Regions from separate parts of the Sporanaerobacter sp. genome, predicted to be linked through region 1. Evidence: a T-box and tRNA genes for the amino acid it is inferred to sense, from the RefSeq annotation. Region 1 holds a T-box; the other holds one or more tRNA genes.
The links. A T-box is a leader RNA that pairs with one kind of tRNA and senses whether it is charged. The one in region 1 lies ahead of ileS (isoleucine--tRNA ligase), so its partner is inferred to be a tRNA-Ile.
Positions count from the first base shown of each region.

Region 1 (5,994 bases):
AATCACTATTACAGATATAATAATGCTCGCTACGGCTAAAGCCTTAATTAAACATCCATTGGTAAATGCAAGTATATCAGAAGATGGAGAAAATATTATACTTCATAAATATGTAAACTTAGCTATGGCAGTTGGACTTGAAAGTGGACTTCTAACTCCAGTTATAGAAGATGCGGATAAGAAAAGTTTAACCGAAATGGTTCTAGCAACAAAAGATATAGTAGAAAGAACTATGAATATGAAATTGTCACCAGATGAATTGCAGGGAAGTACATTTACAGTAAGTAATTTAGGAATGTATGGAATAACCCATTTCAATCCAATTATAAATCAACCTAATAGTGCAATATTGGGAGTAAATACTATAGTAGATAAGGTAGTTCCTGTGAATGGAGAAATAAATATTAGACCTATGATGATATTGAGTTTGACAGTAGACCATAGAGTTATAGATGGAGTAGTAGGTGCTAAGTTCCTACAAGATTTAAAATATCTACTAGAAAATCCAGTAGCTATGCTTATATAAAGGAGGAATAGTCATGGCAACAGAAGTAATAATGCCTAAAGCAGGTATGGACATGCAAGAAGGGCAAATTATAAAGTGGTATAAAAAAGAAGGCGAATATGTAGAACGAGGAGAAGTTTTACTTGAGATAATGACAGATAAAGTAAATATGGAAGTGGAAGCAGAAACTTCAGGATATTTGCTAAAGATATTGAAACACGATGGAGAAACAGTTCCAGTTATAACTACTATAGGATATATAGGAGAAAAAGGAGAAATCATTAAAGAGTCAGAAAACAATGAAGTAGCAAAAGAAGAAGTTAAAGTTCCAGAAACAAAAGTAGAAAAAGATGATGATATCTATGATGTAATAGTTATAGGTGGAGGACCAGCTGGGTATGTAGCAGCTATAAAGATAGCTCAACTAGGTGGAAAAGTTGCAATAGTAGAAAAAAGTTTATTTGGTGGCACTTGTTTAAATAGAGGATGTGTACCAACTAAGACTTATCTTAAGAATGCTGAAATAATTGAAGAAATAAAATCTGCAGGAAGAAGAGGAGTTGTTTTGGAAAACTCCAATGTAAGTGTAGACATGGATAGAGCTGTTGAACTAAAAAATGAAGTAGTCATGACTTTGACTAATGGTGTAGTAGGACTTTTGAAGAGTAATGGAATAGATATATATAAAGGTATAGGTAAAATAACTAAAGATAAAAAAGTATCTATAAATGATAGTGAAATCATTGAAGGAAGAAAAATTATTTTAGCAGGTGGTTCTAAAGTAGCTAAAATAAAAATTCCAGGGATAGAAAGTAGATTGGTTTTGACAAGTGATGAGTTGCTTAATTTAAAAGAAGTTCCAAAGGAACTGGCAGTTATAGGCGGAGGAGTTATAGGTATAGAATTGGGATTAGCTTTTAATTCCTTTGGAAGCCATGTAACAATAATTGAAATGATGGATAGAATAGTGCCAAATATGGACAAAGATGTATCTACAGTGCTATATGATGTATTGACTAGCAAGGGAATAGAAATTCATACTTCTACTAAGTTAAATGAGATAGTTGAAAAAGATGGGAAGCTTATATTGAAATTAGAAGGAAAAGAAGATTTAGTAGCAGACAAAGCATTATTATCGATAGGAAGAGTTCCAGATTTAGCCGGTATGGGAGAAGTTGAGTTTGAAATGGAAAAAGGAAGAATAAAAGTAAATGATTATATGGAAACTAGTGTAGAAGGAATTTATGCACCAGGAGATATAAATGGTAGAAAGATGCTTGCTCATGCAGCTTTCAAAATGGGCGAAGTAGCTGCAATAAATGCTATGGGCGGAAAAGAAAGAGTAAAATTAGCTAATATTCCATCTGCTATTTATACTATGCCAGAAGCATCTTCAGTAGGACTTACTGAAGATGAGGCAAGAGAAAAATATGATATTTCTGTTGGTAAATTCACATTTATAGGAAATGGAAGAGCATTGGCCTCAGGGCAAACTACAGGTTTTGTTAAAGTTATAGCAGATAAAAAGTATGGAGAAATATTGGGAGTTCACATGGTAGGGCCTGGAGTAGCAGAAATGATAAATGAAGCAGCAGTTCTTATGGAAATGGAAATTACAGTACATGAAGTTTTAGAAACAGTTCATGGACATCCAACATTTTCTGAAGCTTTTGTAGAAGCTTGTGCTGATACACTAGGAAAGGCAATACATCTACCTAAAAAAAATTAGCCTATGTTATTTTTTAAGCCTTTCAGGTTTATATATTGTAAAATAACCAATATAAACTTGAGAGGCTTTTTTGAGAATATTTATATACAGGTTTTGCTTTTTAGAAGAATATAGTTTATAATTTTTATTGATAAGCTAAAAATATATTTGGAGGTAAGCTATGATTTATATAAAAAATGATTGCAATAAGCCTCAATTTAATTTGGCCTTAGAGGAATATGTGTTTAACTATTTAGATCAATTTGATGAGATATTTTTGTTGTGGATAAATGAGCCCACAATTGTAGTTGGGAAACATCAAAATACCATTGAGGAGATAAATACTCAATATGTCAAAGAAAATAATATCAATGTAGTAAGAAGACTTTCAGGCGGTGGAGCTGTTTATCATGATCTGGGCAATTTAAATTACACTATAATATCTAAAAATAAAGGTTCTGAGGGTTTTGATTTTAAGACTTTTTCTCAACCAGTAATAGAAGTGTTGGCTGATTTAGGTATAAAGGCAGAATTTACTGGCAGAAATGATATAGTTATAGATGGGAAAAAGTTCTGTGGAAATGCTCAATATATGAAAAAAGGAAGAGTACTTCATCATGGTGCTATACTCTTTGATGTGGAGCTAGATGTACTAGCTAAAGCTCTAAAAGTATCACAAGATAAAATAGTATCTAAGGGAGTAAAATCAGTAAGGAGTAGAGTTACAAATATAAAGGATTATTTAAAGGAAGATATCACTATAGAAGAATTTAAAGAACTTCTTTTAAAACATATGTTTAAAGATAAAGAGGATATGGAAGTATATGAATTAACAGAAGAAGATTTAAAAAGCATAAATAAATTGATGGAAGAAAGATATATGACTTGGGATTGGACTTATGGACAATCGCCAGAGTTCAATATAAGAAAAGATAGAAGGTTTTCAAGTGGAAAAGTAGAAATATTTATAGATGTAGATAATGGATTTATCAAGGATATCAAATTTTATGGGGACTTTTTTGGCCATGGAGATTTGAAAGATGTAGAAGAAAAACTAGTAGGTGCAAAATATAGTGAGGATGAAATAAAAGGAATACTAAAAGATATTGATGTAGGCTACTATTTTTCAGGAATTTCTCAAGATGAACTTTTAAAAGCTATTATTGACTAAAGGTGTCTTGACAAAGGTCTTGTTTTTGATGTATCATTATTCAAAATAGAATTTCATATTGAATAGCCTTGATGAGGAGAGTAATAAAAGGGATCGCATACAGAGAAACAATTAATTGGTGAGAGATTGTTGCTTAACTTTTATGAAGATCACCTCTGAGCTGGATATCTGAAAATATATAGTAAGATATCTCGTGTATTCACGTTATGATTTAATGAGAGATAAGGTATATACTTATAATGTGGGTGGTACCGCGGCATGTTCGTCCCTATTTGTTACAAAGTGACAAGGGGACGTTTTATTTTGTCCCCAAAAGTGGCAAGGGGACGTTTTGTTTGCCACCAAATTTACCAAATTAAAAATTTAATAAAATATAGAGAGGATGAAAAAAATGGCTTTTAAAGAATTATCAAATTTGCCAGTAAAGGATAGAGAAAGTCAAATATCAGATTACTGGGATGAGATAAATTTACTTGAAAAGAGTATAAACTCTAGAGACGAAGACAATCAGTTCGTATTTTTTGAAGGACCTCCAACAGCCAATGGAAAACCTGGTATTCATCATGTTATGGCTAGAACCTTAAAGGATGTTGTTTGTAGATATAAGACTATGGAAGGGTATCAAGTAAAAAGAAAAGCTGGGTGGGATACTCATGGTCTTCCGGTAGAAATTGAAGTAGAAAAACAACTCAAGTTAAATAAAAAACAAGATATTGAGGAATATGGTATTGAAAAATTCAACCAAAAATGCAAGGAATCAGTTTTTAAATACGAAAGTTTATGGCGTGAAATGACGAAGAGAATGGCCTATGAAATAGATTTAGATCATCCTTATATTACATTGGACAATGACTATATTGAATCTGTATGGTGGATACTTGATAGGTTTTTCAAAGAAGGATATATTTATGAGGGACATAAAATACTTCCTTATTGTTCGAGATGTGGAACTGGTCTTGCTTCCCATGAAGTAGCTCAAGGTTATGAAGAGATAAAAACAGAAACTGTAATAGTTAAGTTCAAGAGAAAAGATAAGGATGAATATTTTTTGGCATGGACTACTACTCCTTGGACATTGCCAAGCAATGTGTGCTTAACTGTGAATCCAGAAGAAACTTATATAAAAGTTAAGCAAAATGATGAAATATACTATGTAAGTAAGACTTTAGCCAATAAAGTGCTAGGGGATGAATATGAAGTTCTTGAAGAAATGAAAGGTAAAGACTTGGAATATGTAGAGTATGAACAACTTATACCTTTTGTTAAAACCAATGAGAAAGCATTTTTTATCACTGTAGCTGATTATGTAACTACTGAAGACGGTACTGGAATAGTTCACTCTGCTCCTGCTTTTGGTGAAGACGACTACAATACAGGTGTTAGATACAAGCTGCCAGTTCTTAAACCTGTAAGTGAAGAAGGCAAGTTTACAGAAACTCCTTGGAAGGGGAAATTTGTCATGGATGCAGATCCAGAAATCATTCAGTGGTTGAAAGAAAATGGGAAGTTATTTAGAAAAGAAAAAATGCTACACAATTATCCTCATTGTTGGAGATGCCATACACCATTATTATATTATGCAAAACCTAGTTGGTATATTGAAATCACCAAGCTTAAAGATAAACTTATTGAAAACAACAATGGCGTAGAATGGTATCCAGCTTTTGTAGGAGAAAAGAGATTTGGAAATTGGCTAGAAAATTTAAATGATTGGGCTATTTCAAGAACTAGATATTGGGGAACCCCTTTAAATATTTGGAGATGTGATGATTGTGGTTATACTACAAGTATAGGTTCGAGAAGTGAATTAGCAGAAAAGGCTATAGAAAATATAGATGAAAATATAGAACTTCATAGACCTTATGTAGATGATGTTCATATAAAATGTGAAAAATGTGGTGCTACTATGACCAGAGTAAAAGATGTAGTAGACGTATGGTTCGACAGCGGTTCTATGCCATTTGCTCAGCATCACTATCCATTTGAAAACAAAGAAAATTTTGACAAACTATTTCCTGCAGATTTTATATGCGAGGGAATAGATCAAACTAGAGGCTGGTTTTATTCATTACTTGCTATATCTACTTTTATCACAGGGAAATCTCCATACAAGAGAGTACTTGTGAATGATCTTGTATTGGATAAAGAAGGCAGGAAGATGTCTAAATCAAAAGGAAATACAGTAGATCCATTTAGTCTATTTGATAAATATGGAGCAGATGCTTTAAGATGGTATATACTTTATGTATCACCACCATGGACTCCAACTAAATTTGATGAAGAAGGCATAAAAGAGGTAGAAAGTAAATTTTTTAGGACTATAAGAAATGTATACAATTTCTTCACTCTTTATGCAAATACAGATGAAATTGATCCAAGAGAGTTCAATGTAGAATATAGTGATAGACCAGAATTAGATAGATGGTTACTTTCTAAATACAATAGTTTACTTGAAAATGTAGAAGAAGACATGAGTCAATATGATTTGACAAGGGCTGTAAGGAGAATTCAAGAATTTGTCAATGAGGATTTATCCAACTGGTATATTAGACGTTCAAGAAGAAGATTTTGGGCTACAGAATTGGATGAAGATAAAAAAGCTGTATATAA
Region 1 covers NZ_CP181252.1:1,400,988-1,406,981, forward strand. The annotation lists gene ACFWUA_RS06760 (dihydrolipoamide acetyltransferase) at 1-526, shown strand, start outside; gene lpdA (dihydrolipoyl dehydrogenase) at 540-2,234, shown strand; gene ACFWUA_RS06770 (lipoate--protein ligase) at 2,395-3,384, shown strand; T-box leader at 3,444-3,657, shown strand; gene ileS (isoleucine--tRNA ligase) at 3,776-5,994, shown strand, end outside.

Region 2 (5,994 bases), 370 kb from region 1:
ATTTTTTTCTGCTATTTCTATATCATCAAATTCATCATATAGCAACATATCTTCGCTTAAAAAAGAAAGATCATTGTAATAGCTAAGAATCTTTTTAGTAAGGAGTAATTCATCATTAAGTTTATCATCTATTAAATTCGGTCTATCAATAGCCTCATAGCTAATTTTTTCTAACAATTCATTAGTTTCAAATATATCTTTTTGTAGAATGGAAAGTTCCTTGTCAATTATTTTTCTTAATTCAATACTTTTGCTTTTATCTGATTTTAAATATTTTTTCCATATCATTAAAATATTTTCATCTATTTCAAAATTATCTATATTTGAGTTTATCAAGGAAACTGCCATTAATTTATTTGTAAGTATTCCCATGTTTTTTATGATGAAATTCAATCCTTCCATCTCGGCATATAATTCTTTAGTCTTCTGAGAAATTTCCGAAAGCTCATCTATATCTTTTTCTTTCAATTTTTCATATTTCAATTCTTGAACTCTTCTAAAATAGTCATCATATGCTATTCCATAAGAAGATTCCATAGCTCCATTAAATGCTTTTTTATAACTTTTAATTTCATAATCTATATAAGTTTTAGACACATTAGATAGACACCTATTTAATGTACTTTCTACTATTTCAAAAAATCTTTCTTTAGTAATTCTAAATGGGAGCATCTCTATTATGGTTGAAATTTTTTCATTAAAAATATAATAATCTTCAATATCTTCTGTAACATAACTTGTAATATCTATGATCAATTTGTTTAACCGTCCTTGATCTAAACTTTCATTTTTAAATTCTTTTTCTGCTAAATTTTTTGTTAAATAATAGTCAACTATTTCTTCTACATAAGATACTTCTACTATATAAGGCTCTAAATTGTTGGACAAATCGTTTAAACTAATTCTCAAATTTCTTACATACTCTGTATCATCTATCTTTCTCTTTATTTCATCAATATTCTCAACTGTCTTTATTAACATTTTATAATTATCCATGAGAAGTTTTTTTTCACTTTCTGACTGGATGTTTTCTATAATATTATTTTCTTCTAACAATTCTTTTATATCTATATATCCTAAAATAGCGTCATATAAAGACATGGTGCCCACTTTCTCTATTTGTCTATTGTTTAAATAAGATATGATTTGAGTTAAATCCTCATTGCTAAGTTTTTCAATTTCTGCTTTCTCCAAATTTTTTAGATCTTCTATATTAAAATTTATAGCCATAATTTTTCTCCTTTCAAGTTTCTTACCAAGATGCTACTGTGCCATCAGCTCTTGGCTCAGTTCCTCCTATTAATGATTCCCCATTTTTAAGTATTATTTGACCTCTACCGAAACTTCCTATATCATCTGAATATTCAACTTCATGACCTAATTTTATTAGCTCTTCCTTTATATTAAATGAAAAATCAGGTTCTACTAGCACCTTTTTATCTTCTATCCACTGCCATCTAGGTCTGTCCAAAGCTTCTTGAGGATTGTGGTTAAAATCAATAAGATTAGTAACAACCTGAACATGTCCTTGAGGCTGCATATATGCACCCATTACACCAAAGGGTCCTATAGCCCTTTTATCTTTTCCTAAAAATCCCGGTATTATTGTATGATAAGTCTTTTTACCTGGCTCCAAGCAATTTGCATCATTTGGATTAAGTGAAAAAGTGCAACCTCTATTGTGCAAACTAATACCTGTACCTGGCACCACAAGACCAGAACCAAATCCCATGTAATTACTTTGAATATAACTTATCATATTTCCTTCACTATCAGCTGCAGCAAGATAAACAGTTCCTCCTAAATCAGGATTTCCATAGTAAGGATGAATAGCATCCTTTGTGATTAATTTTGCTCTTTCCATACCATACTCTTTAGACAATAATTTTTCAATGGGAATTTCCATTTTATTTGGATCTGTTATGTATTTTAGCCCATCTACATAGGCAAGTTTCATTGCCTCAACAATCACATGATATGATAATGACTCCTCATAAGATAATTGAAAATTGTTTAGAATATTTAAAGCCATGAGAACTACTACTCCATGAGTGTTTGGTGGCAATTCCCAAATATCATAGCCTCTATAGTTCACGCTAATAGGATCTACCCATTCAGCTTTATATGTGAGTAAATCTTTCTTTCTTATATATCCACCAAATTTTTTCGAAAATTTATCAATTTTTTCTGCTATATCTCCTTCATAAAAAGAAAGACAATCTGTTTCTGCCAATTCCAGCAAAGTATTTCCTAAATCCTTGTTTTCCCATATTTCACCTGGTTTAGGGATTCGCCCGTTTGTTGTAAAAGTTTTGAAAAAACTATCAAATTCTTCACCTTTCAATTCATTGAAATATTTTTTAAATTCCTTTTCCCAATTTTTCGATACTACAGGGGACACTGGAAATCCTTCCATTGCATAATTTATTGCTGGTGTAAATACATCTTTAAGTTTTAGCTTTCCGAAACGTTTAGATAACTCTCTCCATGCATAAGGAATGCCCGGTACAGTTATAGGTGCAAAACCATGGATTGGCATCCTACTGTATCCTCTATTTTTAAATTCCTCTATTGTCAAATTTTCTGGGCAAAATCCACTGGAGTTTAGACCGTAAATTTTATCCTTTTCCCAAACAATAGCAAATGCATCTCCACCTACCCCATTAGATGTAGGCTCTACTACAGTCAAACATGCTGCCGTAGCAATAGCTGCATCTATTGCATTTCCACCTCTTTTTAAAATATCTAATCCCGCTTGAGCTGCCAATGGTTGACTTGTAGCTACCATTCCATTTTTACCAAATACGACCATTCTTCTGGATGGATATCTATATACCAATGCATCAAAATTCACTAGAAATGCCTCCTATACAATTTGATTTTTTCTCGATTAATATATATAATTTAATAATAATTGCATCTTTTATATATGAAATCTTTATTCTATTATATCATGGTTAAAAGCAAAGGAGAATAAATAATGGATACTTTATATAGCAATGTTCAATACAATTTAGATTTAAAAAAGTATTTTAAAAACTCAAGAATTTGTTTCTTTGATATAGAAACTACCGGATTTAGTAGAAATAATGATACTGTCTATTTGGTTGGAATTCTTTCAGGTGACGATGGAAAATATACATTAAAACAATATCTTTTAGAATCTATAGGTGAAGAAATGATGCTACTTAAAACTTTAATACCTGAATTTAAAAATTCTGATTACATCATTAACTTTAATGGTGATTCCTTTGATATACCTTTTTTAAATCATAAATATAAAAAATATAATATTGACTATGAGATACCTATATCCAAATCAATTGATATATATAAAATAGTGAAAGATAACAAATACTTATTTGAAATTGAAAATTTAAAACTTAAATCTATTGAAAAATACTTGAACATAAATAGAGATGATGAATTGTCTGGAGGTCAATGTATTTCGCTTTTCTATGACTATATAAATAACAAAAATGAACAAAGCAAAAAACTAATTTTGAAGCACAATTATGATGATATATACTATTTACCTCATATTCTAAAAATATTGGATGTAATTGAAGAGAAAAGTACCATTCAAATATCACATGAAAAGATTAAGAATAAATTCTTAAAAATTAAAATGAAAAATTTTCAGATATCTAATGACATGATAAATATAAACTGTGTAACTGACAAGTTCCCAAAAGAACCAATAATAGTCTATGGAAATAGCTATAATTTCAACTGGGAACAGAAAAAAGGTATGCTAAGAATTCAATTTCAAATAGAGCATGGTATTCTATCAAATATGAAAAAGTGTATTTATGTAAATTTAGAAAATTTCGAGCCAAAATTAAATATAAAGGACAATACAATATACAATCTTCCCGAAAATATAGTGTTAATTCAAATAGAAAAAAATTTCATCATAGATAATATCAAAAATATAATTTTGGAATTGTTTAAGTGTCAAAGGGACGTTTTGTTTGCCACCTATTAGGTGGCAAACAAAACGTCCCTTTGACATAAATGGTGCCCAGAGGCGGAATCGAACCACCGACACGGGGATTTTCAGTCCCCTGCTCTACCGACTGAGCTATCTGGGCTAAGTGATGATGGTGGGCCTTCAGGGACTCGAACCCCGGACCTGCCGGTTATGAGCCGGACGCTCTAACCAACTGAGCTAAAGGCCCCTATAGATTGAATTTGGTGGGCCTGGGTGGACTCGAACCACCGACCTCACGCTTATCAGGCGTGCGCTCTAACCACCTGAGCTACAAGCCCCTAGTGCTTACACGCAATTTAAAGTGCTGAATTTGGTGGGCGCAATAGGGCTCGAACCTATGACCCCCTGCTTGTAAGGCAGGTGCTCTCCCAGCTGAGCTATGCGCCCTTATTTTTAAATATGTAGGCTGGCAGGGGTGGCAGGACTCGAACCCACGACATTCGGTTTTGGAGACCGACGTTCTACCACTGAACTACACCCCTATAGCCAAGACCAATAAAAAGTTTGGTGGGCCTTCAGGGACTCGAACCCCGGACCTGCCGGTTATGAGCCGGACGCTCTAACCAACTGAGCTAAAGGCCCAAACTAACTACTGGCGGAGAAGGAGGGATTTGAACCCTCGCGCCCCGTGAAGGACCTACTCCCTTAGCAGGGGAGCCTCTTCAGCCACTTGAGTACTTCTCCGTATATTTGCAAATGGCGGAGAGGGTGGGATTCGAACCCACGTGGGCCGGAAGACCCTAACGGTTTTCAAGACCGCCCCGTTATGACCGCTTCGGTACCTCTCCATATGGTGACCCATCGGCGACTCGAACGCCGGACACCCTGATTAAAAGTCAGGTGCTCTACCGCCTGAGCTAATGGGTCATATTTTTAAGTTTATCGCAGTACTTATTTTACTGCTTTGATAACAATTAGCAATTCGGACTAAGCGATTCACACAAAATCGAAATACACGATTTTGGTTCTCTGCTTATGCCAATTGAGCTAATAGGTCAAAGTATAAATGGCTGGGATGGCAGGACTCGAACCTGCGGAATGCTAGAGTCAAAGTCTAGTGCCTTACCGGCTTGGCTACATCCCAACAATAATGGTGCACCTAGGAGGATTCGAACCCCCGGCACACGGATTAGAAGTCCGTTGCTCTATCCAACTGAGCTATAGGTGCTCGTCTTTTGGAGCGGGTGAAGGGAATCGAACCCTCGCAACCAGCTTGGAAGGCTGGGGCTCTACCACTGAGCTACACCCGCATATTTGGTGGAGGAGACTGGATTCGAACCAGTGAAGGCTGAGCCAACGGATTTACAGTCCGTCCCCTTTGGCCAACTCGGGAACTCCTCCCAATATGGAGCTGGTGAGAGGACTTGAACCCCCAACCTACTGATTACAAGTCAGTTGCTCTGCCAATTGAGCTACACCAGCATAACTATTAAGATCGAAACTTCAAAAACTGAGATACTATTCTAGGCGGCTCCGACTAAGCGATTCACGCAAAATCGAAATACACGATTTTGGTTCTCTGCTTATGCCAATTGAGCTACACCAGCATAACTATTAAGATCGAAACTTCAAAAACTGAGATACTATTCTAGGCGGCTCCGACATTTGTAATTTTCTGTCGAAGACAGAATAAATGGCGACCTGGAAGGGACTCGAACCCTCGACCTCTAGCGTGACAGGCTAGCATTCTAACCAGCTGAACTACCAGGCCACATTAGCCTTGCGGCAATTTTAAATTATAACTTTCAACCCTTTAGGTTGGATTTGGTGGGCGCAATAGGGCTCGAACCTATGACCCCCTGCTTGTAAGGCAGGTGCTCTCCCAGCTGAGCTATGCGCCCAAAGTATGGTGACCCTACCGGGATTCGAACCCGGGTTACCGCCGTGAAAGGGCGATGTCTTAACCGCTTGACCATAGGGCCATCAAATTGTAATGGTTGCGGGAGCTGGATTTGAACCAACGACCTCCGGGTTATGAGCCCGACGAGCTACCAGACTGC
Region 2 covers NZ_CP181252.1:1,769,767-1,775,760, reverse strand. The annotation lists gene ACFWUA_RS08760 (hypothetical protein) at 1-1,230, opposite strand, end outside; gene ACFWUA_RS08755 (gamma-glutamyltransferase family protein) at 1,253-2,854, opposite strand; gene ACFWUA_RS08750 (ribonuclease H-like domain-containing protein) at 2,981-3,988, shown strand; tRNA gene ACFWUA_RS08745 (tRNA-Phe) at 4,019-4,094, opposite strand; tRNA gene ACFWUA_RS08740 (tRNA-Ile) at 4,105-4,181, opposite strand; tRNA gene ACFWUA_RS08735 (tRNA-Ile) at 4,196-4,272, opposite strand; tRNA gene ACFWUA_RS08730 (tRNA-Val) at 4,306-4,381, opposite strand; tRNA gene ACFWUA_RS08725 (tRNA-Trp) at 4,402-4,476, opposite strand; tRNA gene ACFWUA_RS08720 (tRNA-Ile) at 4,500-4,576, opposite strand; tRNA gene ACFWUA_RS08715 (tRNA-Ser) at 4,588-4,678, opposite strand; tRNA gene ACFWUA_RS08710 (tRNA-Ser) at 4,692-4,782, opposite strand; tRNA gene ACFWUA_RS08705 (tRNA-Lys) at 4,786-4,861, opposite strand; tRNA gene ACFWUA_RS08700 (tRNA-Gln) at 5,002-5,078, opposite strand; tRNA gene ACFWUA_RS08695 (tRNA-Arg) at 5,086-5,162, opposite strand; tRNA gene ACFWUA_RS08690 (tRNA-Gly) at 5,171-5,244, opposite strand; tRNA gene ACFWUA_RS08685 (tRNA-Tyr) at 5,250-5,335, opposite strand; tRNA gene ACFWUA_RS08680 (tRNA-Thr) at 5,341-5,416, opposite strand; tRNA gene ACFWUA_RS08675 (tRNA-Asp) at 5,629-5,705, opposite strand; tRNA gene ACFWUA_RS08670 (tRNA-Val) at 5,760-5,835, opposite strand; tRNA gene ACFWUA_RS08665 (tRNA-Glu) at 5,842-5,916, opposite strand; tRNA gene ACFWUA_RS08660 (tRNA-Met) at 5,929-5,994, opposite strand, start outside.
Region 2: it has a tRNA-Ile gene. The T-box ahead of ileS (isoleucine--tRNA ligase) is inferred to sense a tRNA for this amino acid. The anticodon was not compared.